Regions from separate parts of the Chitinimonas koreensis genome, predicted to be linked through region 2. Evidence: predicted binding sites of a transcription regulator. Region 2 holds the regulator's gene; each other region holds the start of a gene.

The links. Region 2 encodes sigma-54, which starts transcription at its own class of promoters, with help from an activator protein. Its sites were predicted from a motif close to CTGGCACGCTTCATGCTT; they were not measured.
Region 1: H9L41_RS01120 (Rdx family protein) is a predicted target of sigma-54. The motif match lies at 5,694-5,711, and genes of this name have one in related genera.
Region 3: eat (ethanolamine permease) is a predicted target of sigma-54. The motif match lies at 4,293-4,310, and genes of this name have one in related genera.
Region 4: flgJ (flagellar assembly peptidoglycan hydrolase FlgJ) is a predicted target of sigma-54. The motif match lies at 4,261-4,278, and genes of this name have one in related genera.

The regions. Positions count from the first base shown of each region.
Region 1 covers NZ_CP060704.1:272,910-280,147, forward strand. Annotated here, with positions in the region: gene H9L41_RS01100 (ABC transporter permease) at 1-543, opposite strand, end outside; gene tfpB (type IV pilus assembly ATPase TfpB) at 856-2,631, opposite strand; gene H9L41_RS01110 (TlyA family RNA methyltransferase) at 2,716-3,483, shown strand; gene H9L41_RS01115 (ATP-binding protein) at 3,712-5,307, shown strand; gene H9L41_RS01120 (Rdx family protein) at 5,289-5,657, opposite strand; gene H9L41_RS01125 (site-specific recombinase) at 5,785-7,238, shown strand, end outside.
Region 2 covers NZ_CP060704.1:523,945-531,182, forward strand. Annotated here, with positions in the region: gene hprK (HPr(Ser) kinase/phosphatase) at 1-680, opposite strand, end outside; gene ptsN (PTS IIA-like nitrogen regulatory protein PtsN) at 880-1,335, opposite strand; gene hpf (ribosome hibernation-promoting factor, HPF/YfiA family) at 1,587-1,922, opposite strand; gene H9L41_RS02105 (RNA polymerase factor sigma-54) at 1,987-3,468, opposite strand; gene lptB (LPS export ABC transporter ATP-binding protein) at 3,490-4,215, opposite strand; gene lptA (lipopolysaccharide transport periplasmic protein LptA) at 4,212-4,757, opposite strand; gene lptC (LPS export ABC transporter periplasmic protein LptC) at 4,738-5,319, opposite strand; gene H9L41_RS02125 (KdsC family phosphatase) at 5,316-5,801, opposite strand; gene H9L41_RS02130 (KpsF/GutQ family sugar-phosphate isomerase) at 5,886-6,872, opposite strand; gene H9L41_RS25440 (cation:proton antiporter) at 6,914-7,186, shown strand; gene H9L41_RS02135 (monovalent cation:proton antiporter family protein) at 7,186-7,238, shown strand, end outside.
Region 3 covers NZ_CP060704.1:4,339,361-4,346,598, reverse strand. Annotated here, with positions in the region: gene H9L41_RS18190 (transporter substrate-binding domain-containing protein) at 1-278, shown strand, start outside; gene eutC (ethanolamine ammonia-lyase subunit EutC) at 556-1,332, opposite strand; gene H9L41_RS18180 (ethanolamine ammonia-lyase subunit EutB) at 1,326-2,723, opposite strand; gene eat (ethanolamine permease) at 2,879-4,252, opposite strand; gene H9L41_RS18170 (proteasome-type protease) at 4,353-5,198, opposite strand; gene H9L41_RS18165 (transglutaminase family protein) at 5,305-6,099, opposite strand; gene H9L41_RS18160 (arsinothricin resistance N-acetyltransferase ArsN1 family B) at 6,450-6,965, opposite strand; gene H9L41_RS18155 (alpha-E domain-containing protein) at 6,985-7,238, opposite strand, start outside.
Region 4 covers NZ_CP060704.1:2,224,530-2,231,767, reverse strand. Annotated here, with positions in the region: gene flgL (flagellar hook-associated protein FlgL) at 1-795, opposite strand, end outside; gene flgK (flagellar hook-associated protein FlgK) at 827-3,286, opposite strand; gene flgJ (flagellar assembly peptidoglycan hydrolase FlgJ) at 3,300-4,220, opposite strand; gene H9L41_RS09690 (hypothetical protein) at 4,544-4,771, opposite strand; gene H9L41_RS09685 (flagellar basal body P-ring protein FlgI) at 4,954-6,066, opposite strand; gene H9L41_RS09680 (flagellar basal body L-ring protein FlgH) at 6,070-6,576, opposite strand; gene flgG (flagellar basal-body rod protein FlgG) at 6,824-7,238, opposite strand, start outside.

The DNA.
Region 1 (7,238 bases), 250 kb from region 2:
GCCGGTAGTTTGCGCAATATCGCGCAGGAAGACCGACAAGGCAGCAATTATCCAGGTCAGGCCAACGGTGAGCAGCAGCAGCGCCGGAAGAATCGTTGGAACTAATAGTGCGGTGGCCGGGATGCCGATGCCGAGAATGGCTTGCGCGGCCAGCATGACGGCCAAGCTGATGCATGCATGAAAGCAGGCGGAGGACAGGCTGATCAAGGGCAATATTTCAAGCGGAAATATGACTTTCTTTACATAGTTCGCATTCCCGACGATCAGCAGCGGAGCGCGGTTGATGCATTCCGCGAACAATCCGTGCACGATCAGGCCGGCGAACAGGACGATCGCAAATTCGCCGTGGTTCTGTTGTTCCCCCAGACTTTGCCAACGAGACTTCATTACATATGAGAATACAAATGTATAGACCGTCAGCATCAAGATTGGGCTGAAAAACGACCAGGCCAATCCCAGGACGGATCCACGGTATCGGCCTAGCACTTCTCGCTGCGCCATTTGCAAGATCAGGCTGCGATATTTCCAGAAGGGAATGGTCATTATTGTTTCGAGGAGGAGTGTCTTTGAAAGGCTAGGTGTCTCGTTTGTCGGAAGGCGATAATTGCAGGCTAATGGATTAATCCCGTCGAAGCCTGGATTGGAAATGACTCGCCATTTTAAATGCACGAGATTTAGGTTGATTTGATAACTCTGCGCGCCTGGAATTCCACGTTCGCGTCAATGTGGAATATCGGCCGCATGATTGAATGTGCCCGAAATTTGGCGGCGCATTTTCTCATGATTTTTGTCGGGATGATAGAGGCTGCTTGCCACGCTTCGCCTGGAGCGAAGCGCGCAGGCAATGCCGGTCGGCTATTCGGTTGAAGCAACCTTCAGAACTTCTTCCAGAGTGGTAATGCCTGCAGCGATCTTTTGCGCGCCTGCCAGCTTTAGTGGCCTCAGCCCATCCCTGATCGACTGCTCTCTGATCGCTTGGGGTGGGCCTGCAGTTGCGATCAAATGCCGTAATTCGTTGATGACCGGCAGCATCTCGTACAACCCGATCCGCCCCAGGTACCCGGTATTGCGGCACTCCAGGCACCCCTTCGGCAGATACGCCCCCTTCGGCAGCGGCGCCTTCCACGGCGCCACCAGCGCGTTCCATTCGGCTTCCGGCGGCGGCCCCGGCTGCTTGCAGTGCGGGCACAGCGTGCGCACCAGCCGCTGCGCCATCACCCCGACCAGCGTGCTCGACACCAGGTAGGGCGGCACGCCCAGTTCCATCAAGCGGGTGATCGCGCTCGGCGCGTCGTTGGTATGCAGCGTCGACAGCACCAGGTGGCCGGTCAGCGCGGCCTGGATCGCCATGTCGGCGGTCTCGCGGTCGCGGATCTCGCCGACCATGATGATGTCCGGGTCCTGCCGCAGCAGCGTGCGCACGCCCTCGGCGAAGGTCAGCTCGATCTGCGGATGCACCTGCATCTGGTTGAACGAGGGCTCGATCATCTCGATCGGATCCTCCACCGTGCAGACGTTCACCTGCTCGGTCGCCAGCTGCTTGAGCGTGGTGTACAGCGTGGTGGTCTTGCCCGAGCCGGTCGGCCCGGTGACCAGCACGATGCCGTGCGGCTGGCCGACGAAGCCCTGCCAGCGCTTCTCGTCCTCGGGGCTGAAGCCGAGCGCGGCGAAGTCGCGCACCAGGATGGCCGGATCGAAGATCCGCATCACTAGCTTCTCGCCGAAGGCGGTCGGCATGGTCGACAGCCGCAGCTCGATCTCCCGGTTGTCCGGCGTCTTGGTCTTGACCCGGCCGTCCTGCGGCCGCCGCTTCTCGGCCAGGTCCATGCGGCCCAGCACCTTGATGCGCGAAACCAGCGCGTTCATCACCGCCGGCGGCACCTGGTAGACCGCGTGCAGCACGCCGTCGATGCGGAAGCGCACATGGCCCATCTCGCGCCGCGGCTCGAGGTGGATGTCGGAGGCGCGCTGGGTGAAGGCGTACTGGAACAGCCAGTCGACCAGCGCGACGATATGGTGGTCGTTGGCGTCGACGTTGCCGGTGCGGCCCAGCTGCACCAGCTGCTCGAAATTGGCGAAGTTGTTCTGCCCGCCGGTCTGCGCCACCGCCTGCTTGACGAAGCGCGACAGGTTGTAGAACTCGGGCAGGTAGCGGTTGATGTCGTCCGGGCTGGCCAGCACGCGCTTGATCTCGCGCTTGAGGATGCGGCCCAGCTCGTCCTCCCATTCGCGCACGAACGGTTCGGCGGTAGCCAGCGTGGCCGAGGTGGCGTCGACCGCGACCGGCAGGATCGCGTAGCGGCTGGCATAGCCGTGGCTGACCACGCCGGCCACGCCGGCCACGTCGATCTTCAGCGGATCGATGTGCAGCCAGCGCATGTCGAGCTTGCCGGCCAGCCAGTTGCCCAGCCAGTCCATGTCGATCGCCTCGCCGGTCAGCTGGCTGCGCCAGCCCTGCGGCACGATGGAGGTGAACGGATGGGCCTTGCCGTGGGCCGAGGTGCGGGCCGGGATCAGGAAGGCGTCGGCGCTGGCGGCCGGCAGGTGGCCTTCTTCGGCCAGCGCCTCGACCAAGGCCTTGATCGACAGGCGGTGGTCGCCGTGGCCACGGATCGGGAGGAATTTCTTCATGGGATGCCGGAATGCGGGGGAAGGGCTATTTAAGCCGGTTTCGCCGTGCTTGTCGCGCTGCGGCTCGGCTTACAATCCGCCACCATGACCGAACTGATCCGTGCCGACCTGCTGCTGGCCCAGCGCGGCCTCGCCTCCTCGCGTACCGCCGCCCAGGCCCTGATCGAAGCCGGCCGGGTGACCCTGCACGAGGCCGGCGCGGCGCTGGTGCTGCGCAAGCCCAGCCACAAGCTGCCGCCCGACGCCGACCTCGCCGTGGCCGCCGATCCGGCCGACCGCTTCGTCTCGCGCGGCGGGCTCAAGCTGGCAGGCGCGCTGGCGCACACCGGCCTGGCGGTCGACGGCCTGCATTGCCTCGACGTCGGCATCTCGACCGGCGGTTTCAGCGATTGCCTGCTGCAGGCCGGCGCGGCCGTGGTGGTCGGCGTCGACGTCGGCCACGGCCAGCTGCATCCGCGGCTGGCGGCGGAGCCGCGGCTCACGCTGTTCGAGGGCGTCAATGCGCGTGCGCTCGACGCCGCGACGATCCTGGCCGCCAACGCCGGGCAGCCGTTCGACCTGGCGGTGGCCGACGTTTCCTTCATCTCGCTGACCCTGGTGCTGCCCGCGATGGTGCCGCTGCTGCGGCCCGGCGGCCGGCTGCTGTGCCTGGTCAAGCCGCAGTTCGAGGTCGGCCGCGAAGGGTTGGGCAAGGGCGGCATCGTGCGCGACGCGGCGCGCTACCAGGTGGTCCGGAACAAGATCGAGACCACCGTGGTCGAACTGGGGCTACAGCTGCAGGATTGGTTCGACAGTCCCATCGCCGGCGGTGACGGCAACCGCGAGTTCTTCGTGTTCGCGATCCGCCCCTGAGCGCCGCCCAGTCTTCGTTCCAGGGCATGCGGACAGGCATGCCGCCCGGGTGGAAATCCGTTCCGAATGCCTTGCAACTGTCATTTCATTCCTTCTGTCGCTTTGTTCGAATTTGCTAATATTCACACCATTCGAATCGGCTAATATGGGTTCACGACCCGATTGCGGCCCGCCGGCAGCGTGCGGCGCAGATGCGACGGTGCGGGTATGGACCGAGAGGAGGACGCCATGGCGGCCTGGAAAGTGCTCTACCTGGAGGACAGTCCGCTCGACGCGATGCTGACCCGCAACGCGCTCGGCCGGATCGGGCTCGATCTCGATCTGCACCTGGCGCAGGACGCCGTCGGCTATACCGCGGCGCTGGCGCGCGAGCGCTACGACCTGGTGATCTCCGACAGCACCGTGCCCGGCTGCCAGGGCTACGAGGCGCTATGGCTCGCGCGGCAGCACCAGCCGCAGACCCCCTTCATCTATTTCAGCGGCCACACCGACGAGCTGGTCGGCGAGGCCGGCGTCGAGGCCGGCGCGCTCGACGTGATCGACAAGCGCGACCTGTGGCGCCTCAAGCGCACGGTGCGCCAGCTGTTCGACCACGCCGCCAGCAATACCGAACCCGACACGCTCTACCTGGCCAGCCGGCGGCAGGAGCGGCTGACCTGGGCGGTGCAGCAGCTGATGACCGCGCGCCGCATGGACGAAGTCGCCGCGGTGGTGCGCACGGTGGCGCGCGAACTGGTGTTCGCCGACGGCGCGACCTTCGTGCTGCGCGAGGGCGACCGCTGCCACTATCTCGACGAGGACGCGCTCACCCCGCTATGGAAAGGCCAGAGCTTCCCGCTCACCGCCTGCGTCAGCGGCTGGTCGATGCTGCACCGCGAGCAGGTGACCATCCCCGACATCTACGCCGACGCGCGCGTGCCGCACGACGCCTACCGGCCGACCTTCGTGCAGAGCATGGTGATGACGCCGGTGCGGCGGCAGGCGCCGATCGCGGCGATCGGCACCTACTGGGCGCAGCGCTACCAGCCGACCACCGACGAGCTGGCGCTGTTGCAGACGCTGGCCGACACCGTGGCGCTGGCGCTCGAGAACGTCCAGCTCTACAGCGGCCTGGAGCAGCGCGTGCTGCTGCGCACCGCCCAGCTCGAGGCGGTCAACCGCGAGCTCGAAGCGTTCTCCTATTCGGTCTCGCACGATCTGCGCGCGCCGCTGCGGGCGATCAACGGCTTCGGCAACCTGCTGCTCGAGGATTGCCTGAGCGTGCTGCCCGAGGACGGTCGCCACTACCTGTTCCGCATCTGCGCCGAGGCGGCGCGCATGAACGACCAGCTCGACGACCTGCTCAAGCTGTTCCGCATGTCGGCCCAGGTGTCGCAGCGGCAGGTGGTCGATCTGGGCGTGCTGGCGGCCGAGTGCCTGGCGCGGCTGCGGGCGCGCGAGCCGGGCCGCAAGGTCACGGTGCATATCGCCGAGGGGCTGAAGGTGAACGCCGATCCGGGCCTGGCGGCTTCGCTGGTCGAAAACCTGGTCGGCAACGCCTGGAAATACACCGGCCGCCGCGCCGATGCGCGCATCGAGCTCGGCGTGCAGCCCGATGCCGGCGGCAACGAGGCCTTCTACGTGCGCGACAACGGCGCCGGCTTCGACCTGGCGCGCGCGACCAAGCTGTTCGCGCCGTTCCAGCGCTTCCACTCCGATCGCGACTTCCCCGGCACCGGCATCGGGCTGGCGCTGTGCCAGCGCATCGTGCATCTGCACGGCGGCCGCATCTGGGCCGAGTCCAAGCTGGGCGAAGGCGCGACCTTCTACTTCACGCTGCCCTGATCGGCCGCGCCGGTTGCCGCGGCGTCGGTCGCCGGTTCACCGTCCGAAGCCGCCGGGCCCTGCCCGGCGGTCTTGCGTTCGGCATGGCCCAGCGGCTTGTCCGGCGCGATCACGTCGCGCACCCGCCGCTTGAGTTCGGCCGCGTCGGGGAACCCGCCGTCCGCCTTGCGCTCCCAGACCAGGACGTCCGCGGCGCGGATCTCGAACACCCCGCCGGTCCCCGGCCGCAAGGCCACCTCGCCGATCTCCGCCTCGAAACTCGACAGCAGCTCCTGGGCCAGCCAGCCGGCGCGCAACAGCCAGCGGCACTGGGTGCAATAGTGGATCTCGATGCGCGGCAAGTCGGTCACGGCGGCCTTCGGATTGGTGTTCGGCAGCCTTCCTTTTAACATGAAGCGGGCAGGCTACGGGGCCTGCGCGGCCCGGCCATGCGCCGTCCGACCCGCCTTCCATCCCACAAGAAGAGTTCATGTACCGATGACCCAGGACAATCCGCTCGAAACCGCCCTGCGCCACCTGCTGCCGCGGGCCGGCGACCGCTCGCCCGAGGCGCTGGCGCAGCTGATCGCGGCGATCCGGCCGCGCCGTGCCGACGACGCCGGCCATGCGGTGAACGCGCTGCGCTCGCTGGCCTTCCTGCTCGGCCGCCACGCCGACTACCGCCAGGCGCTGCGCGGCTACCTGATGACGCTGATCGGCACGCGGCGCCAGCTGCACCTGTATACCGACGTCGGCATCCTGTCGAACGAGGGGCTGTGGAGCGCCTTCCGCCGCCGGCTGGGCGAGAAGCTGCTGCCCAGCGCGGTGCACGACGACTACCTGAAGGACGTGTTCGGCCGGGTGTTTCCGCGCCGCGACGATTACCTGTGGGTCAACGCGGTGCCCGACGAGGTCTGGCTCGAACTGTGGCAGTCGCTGCGCTTCGAGGAGGGCGACCATGCGCGCGACGGCCGCAATACCCGGCTGGAGCTGGTCGAGGCCGCCCAGGTGCTGTCCTACCGCATCTCGGCGATCGGGCTGGAGCCCGAACTGGTGCGCAACCACCCGGCGATCGAGCGTTTCGAATCGCCGTTCCTGACCCAGAACGTGGCATTGCGCGACTACCTCGAGGCGTTCAAGACCGCGCTGACCGACGGGGGCGCGGCGGCCGAGGACGACCGCCAGGTGCGCATCCTGCTCGACCAGTGCGACGAGATCGTCGCCAAGGTGCGCAAGACGGCTGCGCACGAGGGCGTCAGCGTCAGCCTGACCTACCTGATGGTGCGGCTGACCCAGCACCTGGCGCGGCTGCGGCTGGTGCTCGACCTGCTCGATCCGGCCCATGCGCACGACGTGCCGGCGCGGGCGGTGAGCTTCTTCAAGACCCTGGTCGAGGCCGACAACCGCAAGACCAGCCTGCGCGACCTGTTCGCCAACAACACCGATCTCTTGGCCTTGCAGATCACCGAGCATGCCGGCCGCACCGGCGAGCACTACGTCGCGTCCAATCGGCGCGAATGGAGCCGGATGGCGCGCTCGGCCATGGGCGCGGGCTTCATCGTCGGTTTCATGGCGCTGATCAAGATCCTGCTGGCCAAGCTCAAGCTGGCGCCGCTGATCGAGGCCTTCGCCTTCAGCATGAACTACTCGCTCGGCTTCATGCTGATCCACGTGCTGCACTTCACCATCGCCACCAAGCAGCCGGCCATGACCGCGGCCCGCATCGCGGCCGGCATCGAGCGCCAGGCCAAGAGCGGCGGCGACCGGCTCGACGCGATCGCCGAGCTGATCGAGGCGGTGGCGCGCACCCAGTTCATCGCCATCCTCGGCAACGTGCTGCTGGCGATTCCGACCGCGTTCGCCATCGCGCTGCTGGCCCAATACGGGCTCGGCCAGGTCTGGGTCACGCCGGAGAAGGCCCATGCGCTGCTGCACGATCTCGACCCGATCCA
Region 2 (7,238 bases):
GGCCGCACCGCGGTCTCGCCGAAGATGGTGCGGATGTTCAGCACGCCGAGGCCGCGCACCTCGAGGAAGTCGCGCAGGAGCGGCGGGCAGCGGCCTTCGAGCGTATCGGGCGCGATGCGGTAGAGCTCGACCACGTCGTCGGCGACCAGGCCGTGGCCGCGCGAGATCAGCTCCAGCGCCAGCTCGCTCTTGCCCATCGCGCTTTCCCCGGTGATCAGCACGCCGACCTCGAGCACGTCGAGGAATACGCCGTGCAGATTGGTCGACACCGCCAGCGCCTTGGCCAGGTAGAAGCGCAGCACGTCCATCAGGTAGGGCGACTGCTCGGGCGAGGTCAGGAGCGGCACGTGGGCGCGCTCGCAGGCCTCGCGCAGGATCTCGGGCGTGGCCTGGCCGTTGGCCACGATCATGGCGGCCATGTCGGTGCTGAACAGGTGGTCGAGCGACTTGCGCAGCGCGGCCGGCTCGACCTGCTGCAGGTAGGCGATCTCGGCGAGGCCGAGCACCTGGATGCGGTTGGGGTGGACGAAGTTGAGGTGGCCGACCAGCGCATGGGCGGGCTTCTGGGTGTCGGCGTCGTTGGACAGCAGGTTGTTGGCACCGCTCTGGCCGGCGAGCCAGGTCAGCCGCAGCTTCTCGGCGTTGTCGATGAACAGCTGGCGGACGGTGATTTGCGGCATGGCGTCGGTTTCGGGGGCGGTGTGCGCCTGCCGCCCCGGGGTGGAACGGGCGCGGGCAGGAGACAGGGCTGGTAACGGTACGCCGGCGGCCGCGCCAAGGGCGCAGAGCGGGCGGTTCGACTGCATAGCATACTATGCCGTACGCCTTCCACCGCGTGCGGGTGACGCAGCCGGAATGCGCCCCGGGGCGCGCCGCCGCTCAGCCTTGCCAACTGGTCAGCAGGCGGTGCACTTCTTCGGCGGTCGGAGCGCTGGCGAGGCTTTCGCGCAGCTTCTTGTCGCTGAACAGCTGGGCGAGCTCGGACAGGATCTGCAGATGCAGGTCGGTCGCCTGTTCCGGCACCAGCAGGGCGAAGGCGAGGTGGACCGGCTTGCCGTCGGGCGCTTCGAACGGGATCGGCTGCTTGAGCCGCACGAACACGCCGACCGCTTCCTTCAGCCCCTTGATGCGGCCGTGCGGGATGGCGACGCCCTGGCCGATGCCGGTCGAACCGAGCTTCTCGCGCGCGAACAGCGCGTCGAAGATGGCGCTGCGGGCGATGCCATGGCTGTTCTCGAACAGCAGGCCGGCCTGTTCGAACAGGCGCTTCTTGCTGGTCAGGTCGAGGTCGAGAAAGACGTTGGCCGGCGGCAGGATGGAGGCGATCAGGGCCATGGCAGAGAGATGGGTTCGGCGCCGGCGGCGCGGAGAGGCCGCCATTGTACGCCGGCCAGAGGGCGCGACAAGGAGCGCTTGCTCGCCGGCAGTCCCGTTGCGGTGAAATCGATCGGCATGCGGTTCAGACCGCTCCGGCAGGCATGGATTCCCGCCTTCGCGCGCCGGCGGTCACGCAAAAGAAAAGCGGGAACGGTGTCCCTGTACCGTTCCCGCGCCCTCGCGTGCGATTAGGTGTGCTGCAAGTCCGCTCACGCGGCGGGCTGTTCGCTCTCCTGGTACTTCAACGGTTCGGCGTGACGGTCGCCGTAGCGCTTTTCCTTGTGCTTGAGGACCTGTCGATCGAGCTTGTCCGCGACCAGGTCGATGGCGGCATACATGTCGGGCTCGCAGGCCTCGACGTGGATGTCCTTGCCTCGCAGGTGGACGTTGACCTCGACCTTCTGCTGCAGCTTGTCGACCGACAGGGTGACGTTCATGTCGATGACGTGGTCGAAGTGGCGCGTCACGCGTTCCAGCTTGGTTTCCACGTAGTCGCGGATGGCCGGGGTGACGTCGAGATGGTGCCCACTGATGGTCAGGTTCATACAACTCTCCTTGTGCTGAAGGATGCCGCCGGGCCGACGCCCGGACTGCGGGAGTCGGTGGCGGCTATAGGGACTTTCTTTGGTTCACGGGAGGGATTTGCAAGGCTTCACGGTATTTGGCGACGGTACGGCGGGCGACGTTGATGCCCTGCTTGCCGAGCACGTCGGCGATCGTGCTGTCGCTCAACGGCTTCTTGCCGTCTTCGTTCTGGATCAGCTGCTTGATCAGCGCCTTGATGGCGATGGCCGAGCATTCGCCGCCGGAGTCGGTCTCGACGTGGCTGCCGAAGAAATACTTGAACTCGTAGATGCCGCGCGGCGTGAGCATGTACTTCTGGGTGGTCACGCGCGAGATGGTCGATTCATGCAGGTCGAGCTCCTCGGCGATGTCGCGCAGCACCAGCGGGCGCATGGCGACCTCGCCGTGCTCGAAGAAGCGCTGCTGTTTCTCGACGATGGCCTGGGCGACGCGGAGGATGGTTTCGAAGCGCTGCTGGACGTTCTTGATCAGCCACTTGGCCTCCTGCAACTGGCCCGACAGGCCGGCTCCGTTTTCGCGGTGTTGTCGCAGGATGTTGGCGTACAACTGGTTCACCTTGAGCTTGGGCATCGCGGCTTCGTTGAGCTGAACCGTCCAGCCCTGCCGCTGCTTCTTGACCACCACGTCGGCCACGACGTAGCGGGTGTCGGTCGCGCCGAACGCGGCACCGGGGCGAGGGTTGAGACGCTGGATCAGCGTCTGCGCCGCCTTCAGTTCCTCGTCGTCGCATTTGAGCGTCTTCTTGAGCCTACTGTAGTCCTTGTTCGCCAATAAATCGAGGCAGTCGGCGACCACCGTGCAGGCCAGCGCGCAGGCCGCTTCGTCGGCATGGAACTGCTTGAGCTGCAGGGTCAGGCAATCACCCAGGTTGACCGCGCCGACGCCGGCGGGTTCCAGCTGGCGGATCAATTGCCAGGCGACCTGCAATTCCTCGAGCTCGATCTCGAGCTCCTCCCGCAGTGATTCCGGGATCAGCTCGAAGATTTCTTCGAGCGGGGTGGTCAGGTAGCCGTCGTCGTCGAGCGCGTCGATCACCAGGGTGGCGACCGCGTGGTCGCGCTGGCTGATCGGCAGCAGGCCGAGCTGCTCGAGCAGGTGCTCGCGCAGCGTGAACACGCGGGCGACGTTGGCATGCGGGTCGAACTCGTCGTCGTCCTCGCGCTGGCGGCCGCCGCCGGCGGCCTCGCTCCAGTAGTTGTCGCCGAGCGCGTCGTCGAAGTCGAAGTCGGGCTCGCCGGCCGGCGCGTCCTCGGCCGCCGCCGGCGGCGCCTCGGCCGTCGGCGCGGCGTAGTCGGCCGGGCCTTCGGCCGGCGCGCCGTCCTCGCGGACCGCGTGGGTCTCGGGCTCACCCTCGTCCTCGCGCTCGAGCATCGGGTTGTCCTGCAGGAATCGTTCGATCTCCTGGTTCAGATCGAGCGTGGACAGCTGCAGCAGCTTGATCGACTGCTGCAGTTGCGGCGTCAGCGTGAGGGACTGGGAGAGCTTGAGCTGGAGGGATGGTTTCATGCCGGTCTTTGGGTGCGCGGCTCAGAGTTTGAAATGCTCGCCGAGATAGACCCGGCGCACATTGTCGTTATAGACGATCTCCTCGGCAGTCCCCGAGGCGAGCACGCTGCCCTCGTTGATGATGTAGGCGCGATCGCAGATGCCGAGCGTCTCGCGCACGTTGTGGTCGGTGATCAGCACGCCGATCTGGCGCTGCTTGAGGAAGCGGATGATCTTCTGGATGTCCATCACCGCGATCGGATCGACGCCGGCGAACGGCTCGTCGAGCAGGATGAAGCGCGGCTTGGCCGCCAGCGCGCGGGCGATCTCGCAGCGGCGCCGTTCGCCGCCCGACAGCGACAGCGCCGAGCTGTCGCGCAGGTGGGCGATGTTCAGTTCGCGCAGCAGTTCGTCGAGCTGGCGTTCGACCGCATCGGCGTTCGGTTCGTGCAGTTCGAGGATGGCGCGCACGTTCTCGGCCACCGTCATGCGGCGGAAGATCGACGCTTCCTGCGGCAGGTAGCCCAGGCCCAGGCGCGCGCGCTCGTGGATCGGGCGGTGGGTGACGTCGGCGTCGTCGAGGAAGATCTTGCCGCCGTTGAGGGCGACCAGGCCGACGATCATGTAGAAGCTGGTGGTCTTGCCGGCGCCGTTGGGGCCGAGCAGGCCGACCACCTCGCCGGCGTCGACGTGCAGCGAGACGTCGCGGACGACGGTACGGGCCTTGTAGCGCTTTTGCAGGTGCTGGGCGGATAAACGGGCGGTCATGGCTTGGCGGGCGTCTCGGTCTTCTTCTTGGGCTGGATGACGATCTTGACCTGGCCCTGCGGCGCGTCGCCCGTGGCGGCCGGCGCATGCGGGCCGCCTTCGGCGTGGTAGACCTCGGTGTTGGTGTTGTACACGATGGTGCTGCCGGTGAATTCGTCCTCGCCGCGCTTGAGCCAGGCGTTGCCGCTGAGCTTCACGTCGCCGCTCTTGCTGTCGTAGTCGACCCGGTCGCCGTGCGCGTCGAGCCAGGTGTTCTGGCCTTCCATCTTCTGGCGGAACTTGACCGGCCGGCCTTCGGCGCGGACCAGCTGGCTGCCGTCGGAACGGTTCAGCTGGTTGGCGCGGTCGGCGTCCACCACCATCGTGCCCTGGGTGATATGGACGCGACCGGTCAGCACGTGTTCCCCGGTCTTTTCGTTCATGCCGGCCTGGTCGGCCCGGATCACGATTTCCTTGTCGCGATCGGCCAGTTCGGCGTGGCCGCTGCCGGCGAGCAGCAGCAGCGTAGCGGCCAGCCAGGGCCTAGCGTTTGGGCGGCGCATAGCGGATGTTCACTTTCGAGCGCAGGTTGAGTTGGGTGCTGTTGTTGTCGTAGTCGAAACCGACGGCGTTGGCCTGGTAGCCGGGCGAATCGAGCTGGGTCGGCGCGTCGGAGGCGGCCTGGCCGCGCGCGGTGTCGAGCGAAAGGCGGCTGGTGTGCAGCACCAGCGGGCCGGTCTGGCCCGCCGCCTCGCGATGCATCACCACGTCGCGCTCGAACCAGATCTTGTCGCCGTCGTCGGTCACCCGCGCGGTGCTGGCGTCGACCGTCAGCGTCGGTTCGCTCGGCAGCGTGCGCACCAGCCGGGCCTGCGAGAACTCGAGGCGCTCGTCGGCCGGGAAGTGGCGCATCTCGCGCGCAGTCAGCGTGTAGAGCGGCTTGCCGTCGTTGCCGAAGCCGGTGGCGGCGAAGCGCGAGATGATCAGGTCGGGGTCGCGGTTGGCCGCCACCGGCGAGAAGTAGGGCAGCTCGGTCGCCCGGTCGAGCAGCAGCGCCAGCCCGGCCAGGAGGCCGAGCAACAGCAGGGGGAAGGCGCGCGCGGCGCGGTCGGGCAACAGGCTCATCGCAGGTAAGGCGCCAATTGGGCCTCGAGGGTTCCCTGCGCCTGCATGACGACTTCGCAGGCTTCGCGCACCGCGCCGTGGCCGCCGCGGGCGCCGGTCACGTAATGCGCGTGCTGGCGTACCAGCGTCGGCGAATCGGGCACCGCCACCGCGAAGGCGACGCGGCGCATCACCGGCAGGTCGACCACGTCGTCGCCCATGTAGCCGCAGTCCTCGGGCTTGAAGCCGGTCTCGGCCAGCAGGGCCTGGAACGAGGCGAGCTTGTCGTGCGCGCCCTGCACCAGGTGGTCGATGCCGAGGTTGCGGGCGCGGTGCTCGACCAGCCGCGAAGTACGGCCGGTGAGGATGGCGAGCTGCACGCCCGAGGCGCGCAGCATCTTGAGGCCGTGGCCGTCGAGCGAGTTGAAGGCCTTCAGTTCTTCGCCGGCGTCGGTGTAGTAGAGACCGCCGTCGGTCATGACGCCGTCGACGTCGAAGATCATCAGGCGTACCGGTTGTGCGCGTTCAAGCACCTTGCATCCTTTGCATCGTGTGCGGTCGCCCGTGGGCGCCGCGGGTATCGAGGTTCAGACCACGCCGGCCTGCAGCAGGTCGTGCATGCGGATCGCACCGGCCAGCCGGCCCTGGTCGAGCACCAGCAGCACGTAGACCTTGAGCGCTTCCATCTGCTGCACGGCCTCGACCGCCAGGCGGTCGGCGTCGATGGTCTTGGGATTGCGGGTCATCACGGCGCCGATGGCGGCGGTCTTGAGGTCGACGTCGCGGTCCATCGCGCGGCGCAGGTCGCCGTCGGTGAACACGCCGGTCAGCTGGCCGGCGGCGTCGACCACCGCGGTCAGGCCCAGGCCCTTGCGGGTGATCTCGAACAGCGCGTCCTTCACGCTGGCCGACTCGGCCACCACCGGCAGCGCATCGCCGTGATGCATCACGTCGCGCACGTGGACCAGCAGCTTGCGGCCCAGGCTGCCGCCCGGGTGCGACAGCGCGAAGTCGTCGCGGCCGAAGCCGCGCGACTCGAGCAGGCAGACCGCCAGCGCGTCGCCCAGCGCCAGCGCGGCGGTGGTGCTGGCGGTCGGCGCCAGGTTCAGCGGGCAGGCTTCCTTGGCGACGCGGGCGTCGAGGTGCACGTCGGCGGCACGGCCCAGCGTCGACTGCGGATTGCCGGTCATGGCGACGATCTTGGTGCCCTTGCGCTTGATGGCGGGCAGCAGCGACACCAGTTCGTCGCTCTCGCCCGAGTTCGACAGCGCGAGCACCACGTCGTCGGCGGTGATCATGCCGAGGTCGCCGTGGGCGGCTTCGGCCGGGTGCATGAAGAACGACGGGGTGCCGGTGGAGGCCAGCGTGGCGGCGAGCTTGCGGCCGATATGGCCGGACTTGCCGATGCCGGCCACCACCACGCGGCCGCGGCAGGCCAGCATCAGCGCGTGGGCGGCGGCGAAGGTGGCGTCGAGCCGGTCGGCCACTGCGCGGATCGCGTCGGCCTCGATGGTCAGCACCTCGCGGGCCAGTGCCAGCAGGCCGTCTTCGGTTTGCGTGCGGATGGATTTCATGAAGGGATGAGGGCGGGATTCACAAGCGCGAAGTATAAGGGATGCGCCGATCCCTCGTCCCGCCGGGCAAGCCCGACGCGGCTCCGTATAATCCAGCCATCGTCCCCCGTCCGCGCGCCATGCACCACGCCCTCGAAACCGTCCTGATCCTGCTCGCGGCCGCCGTCGCGGTGGTCACGCTATGCCGCCGCGCCCAACTGCCGGCCATGCTGGGCTACCTGCTGGTCGGCATCGCGATCGGCCCGCATGCGCTGGGCCTGATCGCCTCCCGGGCGAAGCCGAAGGGCTGGCCGAATACGGCGTGGTGTTCCTGATGTTCAGCCTTGGCCTCGAGTTCAGCCTGCCCAAGCTCCTGGCCATGCGTGC
Region 3 (7,238 bases), 1.8 Mb from region 2:
CCCAGATCGTCCGCTACGACGACAACGATGCGCTGATCGCCGCGGCCGTCGCCGGCAAGGAGGAGGTGGTCGCCACTTCGCCGGCCACCGTGCGGCTGATCAACGACAAGGCGCCCAAGGCCGGCCTGGAGGTGAAGTTCGTGATGATGAAGTCGCCGCTCGGCATCGGCCTGCGCAAGGGCGAGCCGAAGCTGAAGGAATGGCTCGACGGCTGGGTGGCGAAGAACAAGGAGAACGGCAAGCTGGGCGAGATCGGCAAGCGCTTCCACGGCAATTGAGCCGGTTCGGCGCCGTCGGCGCGACGCAAGCTTGCTGCGATCGTCCGGCAGGTCGGGCTTTACGCCCGACGGCGCCGCGTGTGGAGGTCGCTGTCGGGCGTAAAGCCCGACCTACGTCGGAGCTGCAGTAGCAGTTGCGGCCGGAGCGGGGATGTCGCCATGGCCGCGTGGCCACAACGCATGTGTAGGAGCGGCTTCAGCCGCGAATGGCCGCAGGTGAACGCTCGCCGATTCGCGGCTGAAGCTGCTCCTACAGGGACAGGCCGCGTGGCGGCGATCAGCTTTCGGCCAGCAAGCCGGGCGTGCCGCCTGCCATGGGCAGCGCCGCGTCGCTGTCGTCCTTCAATCCCACCCCGGTCAGCTGCCGCGCCAGCGCCGCCTGGATCAGCCAGGCCAGCTTGCGCGCGGCCTGGAGCGGCGGCAGGCCCTCGGGGCGGATGTTGGAGACGCAGTTGCGCTCCGCATCCAGCCGGCCCACGCGCGGCGCGAAGGTCAGGTAGGCGCCCAGGCTGTCGGGCGAGGAGAGACCCGGCCGCTCGCCCAGCAGCATCAGCGCCAGCCGCGCGCCGAGCAGCTCGCCGACCTCGTCGGCCAGCGCCACCCGCGCCTGCCGCGCCACCACCAGCGGGCCCAGTTGCAGCCCGCCCAGCAGCGGCAGCAGCGCGGCCACCGTGGCGGCGGCCTGGCGCTGCACCGCCAGCGCCGACAGGCCGTCGCCGATCACGATCGCCAGGGTGCAGCCCGCGCCGCCGCGTGCCGCCAGCAGCGCCCGGCCGTCCGCGTCGAGCCGGCGGCCCAGGTCGGGCCGCTGCAGGTAGTCGCGCCGGTCGGCCGCCTGGCTGGCGACCGCCAGCACGTCGAGTCCCCGCGCGCCGAGCTCGGCCATCAGCGCCGCCGTGTCGAGCGGCAGGTGCACCGCGTCGCGCGCCTGGGCGTGGGCCAGGCCGAACTGCAGCACTTCGCGGGTCGGCAGGCCGTTGCCGGCGCGGCCCAGCGCGATGCGCGCCTGGGTGTGGCCGGCCAGCGCCTGCCACGGGTCCTTGGGCGTCAGCATGGCGTTTCTCCGTTGCCATCGAAGGCGGCCAGCAGCCGGTGGTCGCCGCGCGCCGGCAGCAGGCGCCCGCGCGCGTCGGCCAGTTGCAGGTCGGCCAGCCAGGCCTCGAATTCGGGCGCGCGCCGCAGGCCGAGCACCTCGCGCACGAACAGCTGGTCGTGGAACGAGGTGCTCTGGTAGTTGAGCATGATGTCGTCGGCGCCGGGCACGCCCATCACGAAATTGACGCCGGCCGCGCCGAGCAGCACCAGCAGGTTGTCCATGTCGTCCTGGTCGGCCTCGGCATGGTTGGTGTAGCAGACGTCGCAACCCATCGGCACGCCCATCAGCTTGCCGCAGAAGTGGTCCTCCAGCCCGGCGCGGATGATCTGCTTGCCGTCGTACAGGTACTCGGGCCCGATGAAGCCGACCACGGTGTTCACCAGCAGCGGCTCGAAATGGCGCGCCACCGCGTAGGCGCGCGCCTCGCAGGTCTGCTGGTCGACGCCGTGGTGGGCGCCGGCCGACAGCGCGCTGCCTTGGCCGGTCTCGAAATACATCACGTTGTCGCCGACCGTGCCGCGGCCGAGCGACAGCGCCGCCTGCCGTGCCTCGTCGAGCAGCGCGAGGCTGATGCCGAAGCCGGCGTTGGCCGCCTCGGTGCCGGCCACCGACTGAAACACCAGGTCGACCGGCGCGCCGGCCTCGATGGCGCGGATCTGCTGGGTCACGTGGGTCAGCACGCAGCTCTGGGTCGGGATCGCGTGGCGGGCGATCACCTCGTCGAGCAGGCGCCACAGCGCGGTCAGCGCCGGCACGCTGTCGGAGGCCGGGTTGATGCCGATCACCGCGTCGCCGACGCCGTACATCAGGCCGTCGAGCATCGAGGCGGCGATGCCGCGCGCGTCGTCGGTCGGATGGTTGGGCTGCAGCCGCACCGACAGCCGGCCCGGCAGGCCGATGGTGTCGCGGAAGGCGGTGACCACCCGGCATTTGCGCGCCACCGCGATCAGGTCCTGGTTGCGCATCAGCTTGCTCACGCCGGCCGCCATCTCGGGCGTGATGCCGGGCGCGACGGCGGCCAGCACCGCGCTGTCGGTGTCCTCGTGCAGCAGCCATTCGCGGAACTCGCCGACGGTGAGCGCGGCCAGCGGCGCGAAGGCGGCGGCGTCGTGGCCGTCGACGATCAGCCGGGTCACCTCGTCGCTTTCGTAGGGGATCGGCGTCTCGGCGAGGAAATGGCGCAGCGGCAGGTCGGCCAGCGCCCAGCGCGCCGCCATGCGCTGCTCGGCGCTGTGGGCCGCCACGCCGGCCAGCGCATCGCCCGAGCGCGCCGGGCTGGCCTTGGCCAGCAGGTCCTTGAGATCGGCGAAGACGTGGCGCGTGGCGCCGAGGGTGCAGGCGAAGGGCATGGTGGACGGTCTTCTGCCGGTGGATGCGGTTGGATTCGGTCTGGCGGGCGTGGCCGCGGATTGCGTGCGGGCGTGTAGGTCGGAATTCAGGGCTTCCGACAGCGCCCGTATTTCAGATCGCCGCCGGAAGTCAATTCCGACCTACGCAAGCCGCCTCAGGTCATCGGTCCATCCAGCAGCGCATCGGCCGGCGCCTCGGCGCGCTGCGCGCCGGTGAGCAGGAAGTAGCCGAAGGCGACCGCCAGGAAGCCGGCGAAGATCAGCGACAGCATCAGGTTGTAGTAGATCAGCGCGGCCAGGCAGATGCAGGCGGCGAACAGCGCGAAGCCCGGCAGCCAGGGGTAGCCCGGCGCGCGGAAGCTGCGCTCGAGGCCGGGCTCGCTCAGCCGCAGCTTGAACAGGCTGGCCATCGAGACGATGTACATCACGATCGCGCCGAACACCGACAGCGTGACGATGTTGGCGGTCAGCGGCTGGCCGCCGATGGTCAGCACGCTGTCGCTGAAGATGGCGGCGATGCCGACCGCGCCGCCGGCCAGGATGGCGCGGTGCGGCGTGCGGAAGCGCGGGTGCACGGCGGCCAGCGCGCGCGGCAGGTAGCCGGCGCGGCCGAGCGCGAAGATCTGCCGCGAGTAGCCCAGGATGATGCCGTGGAAGCTGGCCACCAGGCCGAACAGGCCGATCCAGACCAGCATGTGCAGCCAGCCGCTCTCGGCGCCGACGATCATCTTCATCGCCTGCGGCAGCGGGTCGTTGATGTTGGACAGCGCGCGCCAGTCGCCGGCGCCGCCGGCGAACACCATCACGCCGACCGCCAGCACCAGCAGGGTGAGGATGCCGCCGATGTAGGCGCGCGGAATGGTGCGGCGCGGTTCGTGCGCTTCCTCGGCCGCCATGGCGGCGCCCTCGATGGCGAGGAAGAACCAGATCGCGAACGGGATGGCGGCGAACATGCCGCTCCAGGCGGCGAGGCCGAATTCGTCCTGGCCGCTCCAGCCGCCGCGCACGAAGTTGGCCAGGCTGAAGCCGGGCGCCACCACGCCCATGAACACCAGCAATTCGCCGATCGCCACCACGGTGACGAACAGCTCGAAGGCCGCGGCGATGCCGACCCCGACGATGTTGAGCGCCATGAACACCAGGTAGGCGCCGACCGCCGCGACCTTCGGATCGATGCCGGGGAACTGGACGTTGAGATAGGCGCCGATGGCCAGTGCGATGGCCGGCGGCGCGAAGACGAATTCGATCAGCGTGGCGATACCGGCCAGGAAGCCGCCGGCCGGTCCGAAGGCCCGCCGGGCGTAGGCGAACGGCCCGCCGGCATGCGGAATCGCGCAGGTCAGCTCGGTGTAGCTGAAGATGAAGGCGGCGTACATCGCCGCGACGAACAGCGCGGTGACCATGAAGCCCAGCGTGCCGGCCTGGGCCCAGCCGTAGCTCCAGCCGAAATATTCGCCCGAGATCACCAGCCCGACCGCGATCCCCCACAGCTGCCAGGCGCCCAGCGTCCGTTTGAGCCCATTGTCCATCGTCGTCCTCCCGCTCGCGGCACATGCCGCGCAGCACCTTCAGCAGGAGCCGTGCCAAGCGCTCCCGGCCGGCGCCTGCCGTGCCACCGGCCCTGTCGATTCAAGCGCTTGCTGCGTTGCGGCGCAGCATGAGGGCAAGGCAGCCGCCCTTCGCTGCATCGCCGTGGTGCGGCGCAGCATCGCGTCGCCCGGCCTTGGGTCGCCGCCGGCGCTCAGCGCTTGGGCTCGTCGGGCGTCTCGAACCACTCGGCGTCGGGCAGCCGCGCGAACACCCGGCGCAGGCCCTCGCCCAGCCGCGCCGAAGGCGCATGAAGTAGCGGTCCTCGCGGTCGATGCGGTGCGGCCTGGCCGGCGCGAACGAGTCGCCGCGGTACAGCAGCATGTCGATCGGCAGGCCGACCGACAGGTTGCTGCGCACGGTCGAATCGAACGAGATCAGCGTGCACTTGGCCGCTTCGGCCAGCGTGGTGCGGAAGTCGACCACCCGGTCGATGATCGGCTTGCCGTACTTCGATTCGCCGATCTGGAAGTAGGGCGTGTCTTCGCAGGCCTCGATGAAATTGCCCTGCGGATAGACATGGAACAGCCGCGGCGCCTCGCCGCGGATCTGGCCGCCGACCAGGAAGTTGCCGCCGAAGTCGATGCCCTGCGCCTGCTGGATGTCGTGGGCGTCGCGCGCCAGCACCTCGCGGATGGTCTGACCGACCAGCTCGGCGGCGTCGTACATCGAGCGCGCGTTCAGCAGGTGCATGCCGTCGTGGTGCAGCCGCTGCTGCAGCAGGCTGACCACGCTCTGGGTGGTGGCGAGGTTGCCCGAGCTCAGCAGCACGATCAGGCGTTCCTCGGCCTGCTCGAACACGGTCATCTTGCGGAAGGTGGCGATGTGGTCGACACCGGCATTGGTACGGGAATCGGAGGCGAACAGCAGGCCGGCCTCGAGGCGCATGGCGACGCAATAAGTCATAGCGGTACGGCGGTTACGGTTGGGAAGAGTTCCAGTTTAGAGCCTGGCATCCGCTCATGGGCGCCGGATTGCATGTCCGCTGCCGGCGTCACTGGTCGGCCGCGCTCACCTTCGCCACCGCGTGCATCGCCTCGCCGCCGCCGCCGACGCGCACGCCGCGGACCGGGCAGGCGTCGAGGTAGTCCATGCCGACCGCCAGTTTGACGTGCTGGCCGCCGGCCAGGCAGCGGTTGCTCACGTCGTAGCCGAGCCAGCCCGTGCCCAGCCAGGCTTCGGCCCAGGCATGGCTGGCGACGTGGTCGTGGTCGGTCGCCAGGTAGCCGCTGACGTAGCGCGCCGGCACGCCGAGCAGGCGCGCGCAGGCGACCAGGACGTGGGCATGGTCCTGGCAGACGCCGCGACCGCTGGCGAAGGCTTCGCTGGCCGAGGTGGCGACGTCGGTGTGGCCCGGCGTGTAGGGCATGCGCTCGGCCAGCGCCTGCATCAGCGCGGCCAGGCCGGCCTGGCGGTCGGCCGCCACCGCGGCGGCGAAATCCTGCACGAAGCCGATCAGCGTGGCGTCGGCCAGCGTCAGCGGCGAGTCGCGCAGGAACACCGCCGGCGGCAGGCCGTCGTCGGCCTCGGGCTGCGGCGGCGTGTCGTCGGTCTCGACCGTGCCGGCCGCGCGCAAGCGGATCTCGCTGTGCGGCATGTCGAGCGTGAGCACGTGCAGCACGTTGCCGTAGGCGTCGATGCCGCGGCTGGCCGGGGCGGGCAGCTCGAGCTGCCAGTCGATCACCCGCAGCCGGCCGGCGCTCTTCGGGGTGAGTCGCAGGTACTGGGTGCTGCGCGCGACCGGGGTGTCGTAGCGGTAGACGGTTTCGTGTTCGATGGCGAGGCGCATGGGGGTCTCCTGGGCGTTGTTGTTGTGGGGATAGGAGGGATGGGCAGCGAATTCCGCTGACGAGGCTCGAACTGCGGCTACGGTATGGAGTTGGCGCGGCCAACCCTCTCCCTCCGGGAGAGGGCAGGGTGAGGGCGCGCCGGTGGAGTCATTGCTGCCCGTCGGGGCGTAGCTTGGATGGCTGTCGTTGCGTGGTTTGGATCAACGTCAGTAGACGGCCGAACCGTCGCTCCCTCACCTCCCCGTTCCTGCATCGCAGGAACGGGTGCTTCTCCCGGGGGAGAGGGGCTAAGAGCCGGCGCTCGTTCAATTAACCCACATCCCTATGCCGACAGCAGGAATGGCCAACCCTACAGCATCAACTGCCAATACCCCACGTCGATCCTTCGCCCGAACTTGAACCCCACCTCCTCGAACAGCGCCACCCGCCGGTAGCCGAGCTTCTCGTGCAGCGCCACGCTGGCCGCATTGGGCAGCGCGATGCCGCCGATCGCGGTATGCAGGCCGCCGTCGCGCAGCCGCGCCAGCAGCGCCTGGTAGAGCCGGGTGCCGAGCCCGCGGCGGCCGTGGCCGGCGGCCAGGTAGACGCTGGTCTCGACCGCATGGCGGTAGGCCGCCCGCACGCGCCACCTGGCGGCGTAGGCGTAGCCGGCCAGCACGCCGTCGACCTCGGCCACCAGCCAGGGCAGGCCGGCGGCCTCGACGTTGGCCAGCCGCGCCGCCATCTCGGCCGCGTCGATCGGTTCGGTCTCGAAGCTGATCGTGCTGTCGAGGATGTAGGGGTTGTACAGCGCGGCCATGGCGGCCGCGTCGGCGGCGCTGGCCGGGCGCAGGGTAAGCGTGCTGCCGTCGGTGTCGGTGCTCATCGGGGTCATGTCGGGGATTTCAGGCCGCCTCGAAATAGGCGGCGCGGATCGCCTCGCTGAGCACCGCCGAATCGGCCAGGAAATCGGTCAGCCAGGCATGCAGGTCCATCTCGAGGATTTCGTCGATGGCGCCGTATTCGAGCTTGATCGCCAGCTTGCCGGCCAGCCGCTTCACGTGGCGGCCGGCATCGGCGGCGCCGAGCACCGCCTCGATCTGCGGCAGGATGCTGCGGATCTCGTCGCAGCAGGCGCGCAGGCTGCGCGGCACGTCCG
Region 4 (7,238 bases), 1.7 Mb from region 2:
GTTGTAGTTCGCCGAGTTGGTGTCGTTGTCGATGATGTCGTAGCGCGTGACGGTCTTGGTCGGGTCGGTCGGGTCCGGCACGACGTGGAACTGCACGCGGTAGGTGTCGTTGTTGTTGGCGTTGGCCCACTTGACCGGATCGCTGACCACGCCGGGGCTGACGATGCCGGTGCCCTGGTTGGCGCCGCCGGCGGCGTTGCCGCCCGTGCCGGTGGTGAAGGTGCCGTTGCCGGTCTTGATCTTGACGAACACGTCGGCGCCCGAATCGGACACCGGGATCTGCCGCGACGGCGAGACCTGCACCGAGCGCTGGCCCTGGTCGCCGTCGTAGCGCACGTTGCCGTAGCTCTGCTCGTTGAACGGCTTGGTGTCGCCCTTGTAGCCCGAGAACAGGTAGAGGCCGTTGCCGTCGGTGGTGTTGGCCAGGCCGATCAGTTGCTGGTATTTGCCGCGGATGTCCGACTCCAGCATCTTCTTTTCGCTGCTGGTCAGCGCCGGATTGCCCGATTGCACCGCCAGTTCCTGGATGTCCTGAATCACCGCGGTGACCTGCTGCAGATTGTCCTCGGTCAGCGCCAGCGTGCTGTTGGCGTACTTGACGTTGTCGATGTACTGCTCGTTGACCTGGGTGGCCTGCGACAGGTCGAGCGAGCGCGCGGCCGCCACCGGATCGTCCGCCGGCGTGAGGATGCGGCGGCCGGTCGACAGCTGGTTCTGCAGCTTGTACAGGTCGGCCTGGCGGTTGTTCATGCTGAACACGCCGCTGTTGTAGATGGAACTGGTCGCGATGCGCATGGTGCAGTGCTCCTAAGCCCGGTCGCCGGCCTCAGCGGCCGATGGTCAGGACTTCTTCGAACGCCCGCTGGGCGATCTGGATGGTACGGCTCGAGGCAAGGTAGGCCTGCTGGAAGATCAGCAGGTTGGCCGCTTCTTCGTCGAGGTTCACGCCCGACGATTCGGACAGCTTCGTCTCGGCCTGTTGCAAGAGTTGTGCCTGCGCTTCCTGGTTGATGTTGACCTGGTTGGCGCGCACGCCGACGTCGGCCACCAGCTTGCTGTAGGCGCCCTGGTAGCTGGCGGTGCCGCCGGCCAGGGTGTTCTTGGTCTGCAGTTCGCCCATCGCCAGCATGTTGCGGGCGTCGGCCTTGCCGCCGGCATTGGGCTCGACCAGGAAGCCGTCGCCGGGCGAGGGCACGCCCGAGACCTTGACGGTCCAGCCGTTGAAGCTGATGTCGCCGCCGGCGGTATAGGGCTGGGCGGCCTGCAGCACGTTGCCGGTGGCCGGGTCGCGCAATTCGAAGGTGGTCGGCGAGGTGAACACCAGCGAGACCGGGTCCTTCAGGTCGATGTCGACCGGCGAGGAGGTGACGGTGCCGGCCGAGATGGTGGCCGAGCCGGTGTTGCGGCGCGGATCGACCACGTAGCGGTCGCCCGAGGCGGCGCCGGCGATGCTGACGGTCCAGCCGTTGTAGGTGGCCTGGCCACCGACCAGCGACTGGCCGCTGGCGACCGTATTGCCGGTGGTGCTGTCGATCACGTCGTAGGTGCTGGCCGAGGTGAACACCAGCTCGATCTTCTTGGCCGCCGCGCCGCCCTGGGCGTTGATCACCCCGGTGACGGCGGCGATGGTGCCGGCCGAGGTCGGCGTCTTGCTCACCGCGATGCTGGCGGTGTCGCTCGAGGTGCGGATCGGCGCGGCCGCGGCCACCTTGGCGGTGTCCTTGATCATCACCGACATGTTGTCGGCGAAATCGCGCGTGGGCTGGATGGTGTAGCGGTCGCCCGGCTGCATGGTGCCGCTGTTGAGGCGGAACTGCAGGCCGTCGATCACCACCGGCGGGGTATTCCAGGTCGAGGCGTTGATATTGAAGGTGGTGCCGTCTTCCTTGCGCACCACGCGGTAGTCGGGACCGTCGTAGATGAATTCGTAGTCGCTGGTGGCCAGCTGGTTCGAATCCTTGATCGAGACCTGCAACTCGCCGTCGCCCTTGTTGTTGGCGTTCTTGAGCACGTGCGAGGCGGCCGGCAGGAAGCTCACGCCGAAGTCCTCGCCGGCGGCCAGGTCGCCGTCGAGCCTGAAGCGCACGCCGAAGGCGACCTGGCCGCCGGCGCTCTGGATCGCAGCCGGCGTGGCGGTGGCGGTCTGGCCGTCGGTCAGACGGGTGATGGTGTAGTTGGTGCCATCGAAGGCGACGTTGAAATCGCTCTCGATGAAGGGCTGGTCCGAGGTCAGCTCGGCGGTCAGCGTGCGGCTGTTGGCGCCGATCCGGTATTGCGCGCTGGTCTGCTCGACCGGGATCTGGAAGAAATTGCCGCCGAACTGGCCGTTCAGATCCTGGCCGCGGCGGTGCTGGGCGTTCACCGTCTGCGCCAGCGCGGCCGCCACCCGGCCGAGCGAGCTCTGCGCCTCGTCGAGCACATCGGTGCGGAATTCGAGCACGCCGCCGAGCGAGCCGCCGGTGATCAGGTTGCTCGGGATCACCGTGGTCGAGCCGAACTGCTGGTAGGCCACGTCGAGCCGGCTCGGATCGTCGGGCGCCTGCACCGCGCCGAGCGTGAACGACTGGGTGCCGACCACCAGGTTCTGGCCGTTGCCGATGAAGATGTTGTAGCTGCCGTCGGTCTGCTTGATCACGGTCGACTTGACGTAGCCGTTCAGGTCCTTGACCAGCTGGTCGCGGCGGTCGAGCAGGTCGTTCGGCGCCTGGCCGTCGCTGCTGCCCTTGGCCAGGTTGATCTGCTCGTTGAGCTTGGCGATCTGGCTGGTGATCGAGTTGATGCTGGCCACCGACGAACGGATCTCGGTATTGACGTCGTTGCGCAGCGTGGTCATGCGCTCGTTGACGGTCTTGAGCTTGGTGATCATCGATTCCGACAGGCCCAGCAGCGACTGGCGCGCGGTGGTGTCCTGCGGATTGTTGGCGACGGTCTGCACGCCGCGGAAGAAATCCTGCAGCGAGGGCGACAGGCCGGCGGTCGGGTCGGCCAGCAGGTTGTCGAGGTCGGCGATGTGCGACTGCAGGTTGGACAGGTAGCCGTCCTGCGACTTGGCGGTCTGCACCTGGCGGGCGAGGAATTCGTTGTAGACGCGGGTGATCGAGGTGACCTGCACGCCGCGGCCGACGAAGCCGCTGCCGGTCGGTTCCGGCTCGAATGCGCTCTGGGTGATGGTCTGGCGGTTGTAGCCGGCGGTCGAGGCGTTGGCGATGTTGTGGCCGGTGACGCTCATGCCGACCTGGGCGGCGTTGAGACCCGATACTGCGATGCCGTAGATGCTGCTGGCCATGATTCAGTCCTCCTTAGGCCACGGCGCGGTAGGCGCGCAGGGCGGGATGTTCGGCCACGCGGGCCAGCTTCTTGGCATAGGCCGGGTCGGTCGCGTAGCCGCCTTGCTGCAGCTCGGTCGCGAAGGTCTTGGCGTCGCTGCCGGCCTGGGTCGCTTCGCCGTAGCGCTTGGCCAGCAGGCGGCCGTAGTCGGCGAAGGCATCGGCGTAGCTGTCGTAGGCGCGGAATTTCTCGACGCGCTTCTGCGCCACGCCGTCGACGAATTCGGTGGTGACGATCTCGGCGGTCTTGCCCTGCCAGTCGCGGCCGGCCTTGATGCCGAACAGGTTGTGGCTGTTGTTGCCCTGGGCGTCGGTGATCGGCTTCTTGCCCCAGCCGCTTTCGAGCGCGGCGTGGGCCAGCATCAGGTGCGGCGACAGGCCGAGCGCCTGGGCGGCGCCGATCGCCTCGCGGCCGACCGTTTCGACGAAGCTCTCGGCATTGCCGCCGGTGCCGGCCGGCTGGGCGGCGGCGGCAGGCTTTGCCGCACCAGCGGCAAGCTCGGACAGGCGCGGGCCGAAGGCGTAGACCGCGGGCCGCTTGAGCGGGGTGTTGGCGTAATCGGGGTTGCTCATGCGCTCGATCTGGCCGGCGATCACGTCGGCCAGGCCGAGGCCGCGGCCGCTGGTCAGGTTCTGGCTCAGCTGCTGGTCGTACATCGAGCGGAAGGTGCCGACGGTATCGCTCTCGAGCTCGTCGAACTTGGGCGTGGCCTCGCGCATCGACTTCATCACCATGTCGAGGAACATCTTCTCGAACTGGCCGGCCACCTCGCGCGCAGCCCCCTTGGGATCGCGGGCCACCTTGGCGCGCAGATCGCCGACGGCCTGGGCGTCGATGGCGAGCCGGCTGTTCAGCGAGGCGTCGGCGGCGGTGGTGGTCGAGAACAGTTGCATGGCGTTTTACCGGTGGCTGACTTCGGGATCGGAACCGATAAAGCAGGGACCATGCCAATCAATCAAGACATTGATTCAAAAGGAGGAATGAAGCAGGACAGAGGGCGAGACCGGCAATTGCCGCCGGCTGGCCGGCAAGATCGGTCGGCCGGGTGGGCGCGCAGCGATTGCGCGCGCGGATCGGCACCCCGAAGGACACGGAGGCGCGCCGAGGAAAGCGACGGAACGTAGGTCGGGCGCCATCCCGACAGCGCTGCGGCCGATGCCGCTGTCGGGCGTCAAGCCCGACGACCTGCAACGCGACCGCGGCGAGATCGTAAGACTCAGGCAGCGGCGGCGTCGGATGCGCCGAGCACGTCCTGGTCGAGCCGCAGCGGCAGGTGGAAGGACACCCGCAGCGTGACGCCGGCCCCGCCGAGCTCGCGGTCGGACTCGATCAGCTCGACCTCGTGCAGGCTGGCCGCCACCGCCATGCCGGCCAGCTCGCTGGCGCAGCGCGCGAGCGCGGCTTCGAGCACGGCGGGCGGAATCTGCTGGAACGGGTTGTCCATGTTTGATCCCGTGAAAGGTGAAACGTGAAATGTGAAAGATGGTTCGCCGCTTTGCGGCTCAGGTTCAGACTGGTCGTCGAGCATTAGGTGCGGCGGCGCCGCACCACGTTTCACAGGCACCGCGCAGCGGGCCTCACGTTTCACATTTCACGCGCCGTGCAACGGGCGCCGCGAACGCGGCGCTAGATCACTTCGAGATCGGCCTTGAGCGCGCCGGCCGACTTCATCGCCTGCAGGATCGCCAACAGGTCCTGCGGGGTCGCGCCGATCTGGTTCAGCGCCCGGACCACCTCGTTGAGCGAGGCGCTCTTCGGCACGGCGGTCACGCCGCCCTTCTCGGCCTTCACCTCGACCGTGGCGTTCTGCACCGGCGCCGTCTCGCCGCCCGACAGCGGCTTGGGCTGGCTCACCTCGTTCTTGGCCGAGATGGTCACCGTCAGGTTGCCGTGCGAGATCGCGCACGGCTCGAGCGTCACCGAGCGGTTCATCACCACCGAGCCCGTGCGGGCGTTGATGATCACCTTGGCGGCGGTGTCGGACGGCACCACGTTGATGTTCTCCAGCCGCGCCATGAAGGTCACCCGCGCATCCGGATCCTGCGGCGCATGCACCTGGATGGTCCGCGCGTCCTGCGCACGCGCCACGCCGCCGCCGAAGGCCGCGTTGATCGCCTGGGTGACCTTGGCCGCGGTGCCGAAATCGGCCTCGTTGAGCGCCAGCGTGACGGTATCGCCCTGCCCCACCCCGCCCGGCACTTCGCGTTCGACGGTGGCGCCGTTGGGAATGCGGCCGACCGCCAGCTGGTTCACCTGGGTGCTCGACCCGGCCGCCGCGGCACCGGCACCGGCTACCACCACGTTGCCCTGCGCGATGCCGTAGACCTGGCCGTCGACGCCCTTGAGCGGGCTCATCAGCAGCGTGCCGCCGCGCAGGCTCTTGGCGTTGCCGATCGAGGACACCGTCACGTCGATCGACTGGCCCTGGCGCGCATAGGCCGGCAGCGTCGCCGTCACGGTGACGGCGGCCACGTTCTTGAGCTGGAGATTGGTGCCGACCGGCAATTGCACGCCGAGCTGGGTGAGCATGGTGATCACGCTCTGCACCGTGAACGGCGTCTGGGTGGTCTGGTCGCCGCTGCCGTCGAGGCCGACCACCAGGCCATAGCCGATCAGCTGGTTGGGCCGCACCCCGCCGACGCTGGCGAGCTCCTTGAGCCGCTGGGCCTCAACCGCGCTGCCGCCGACGATCAGGAAAAGCGCTGCAATCAGTCGGACGGCGGTGCGGTTCAGGGGCATGGGTCAGAAGGGCAGGAAACTGAAGAAGAATCGTTGCAGCCAGCCCGCGCGATCGGCGGAGGCCACCGTGCCGCTGCCCATTTCCTCGATCCGGGCCTCGGCGATCTTGGTGGAGGATACCACATTGCCAGCCTTGATATCGCTGGGGTTGACGATGCCCGAGACGCGCAAGTAGCTGATTTCGCCGCGGATATTGACCTGCTTTTCGCCGCCGATCACGAGGTTGCCGTTGGGCAGCAGCTCGACCACCTGGGCGGTGATCAGGCCGCGGAAGGTGTTGTTGGCGCTAGTGCTGCCCTTGCCGTCGTGCTTGTTGCTCGACTCGGTGCCGAGGTTGAGGCCGCCGAGCACGCCGTCGAAGAAGCGCGAGTTGGCGCCGGCCGCGATCGCGGTCGAGTTCTCGCTGCTGCGCTCGGCCTTGTTGGCCGAACTGCTGGAGGCGCTGACCTGTTCCTCGAGCTGCACCGTGATGTTGTCGCCGACGTAGCGTGCGGTGCGGTCCTCGAACAGCGTGCGGTTGCTGGCGGCCTGGTAGATGCTGCCGTTGGCCAGCGGCGCGGTCTGCTGGCGTAGCCGGGGCGCACGCTGGTCGGCTGGGTCACGATGGTCGACGGCACCTGGCTGGCGCAGGCGGCGAGCAGCAGGACGGGCACGGCGAGAAGAAGGCGGCGGATCATGGCGAGGCTCCTGTCTTGTGTGGTGTGTGCCATGGATGCGGAAGCGGATCTGCGACCCGTAGGAACCCGGGAGCGGCGGCTTACAGCTGCGTCAGCCGCTGCAGCATCTGGTCCGAAGTCTGGATCGAGCGCGAGTTGATCTCGTAGGCGCGCTGGGCCTGGATCATGTTGATCAGCTCTTCGGTGATGTTGACGTTGGAGGTTTCCACGTAGCTCTGGTTGAGCACGCCGGTGCCGTTGAGGCCGGGCGTGGTGACCTGCGGCGCGCCCGAGGCGGCGGTCTCGAGGTAGAGGTTCTCGCCCTGGCTCTGCAGACCGGCCGGATTGATGAAGCTGGCGAGCTGGATGGTGCCGATCTGGGTGGCCTGGGTCTGGCCCGCCTGCAGGGCAGTGACGATGCCGTCGCGGCTCACGGTGAACTGGGTGGTGCCCTCGGGCACCGTGATGTTGCCCTGCAGCGGGTAGCCCTCGGCGGTGACGATCACGCCCTGGCTG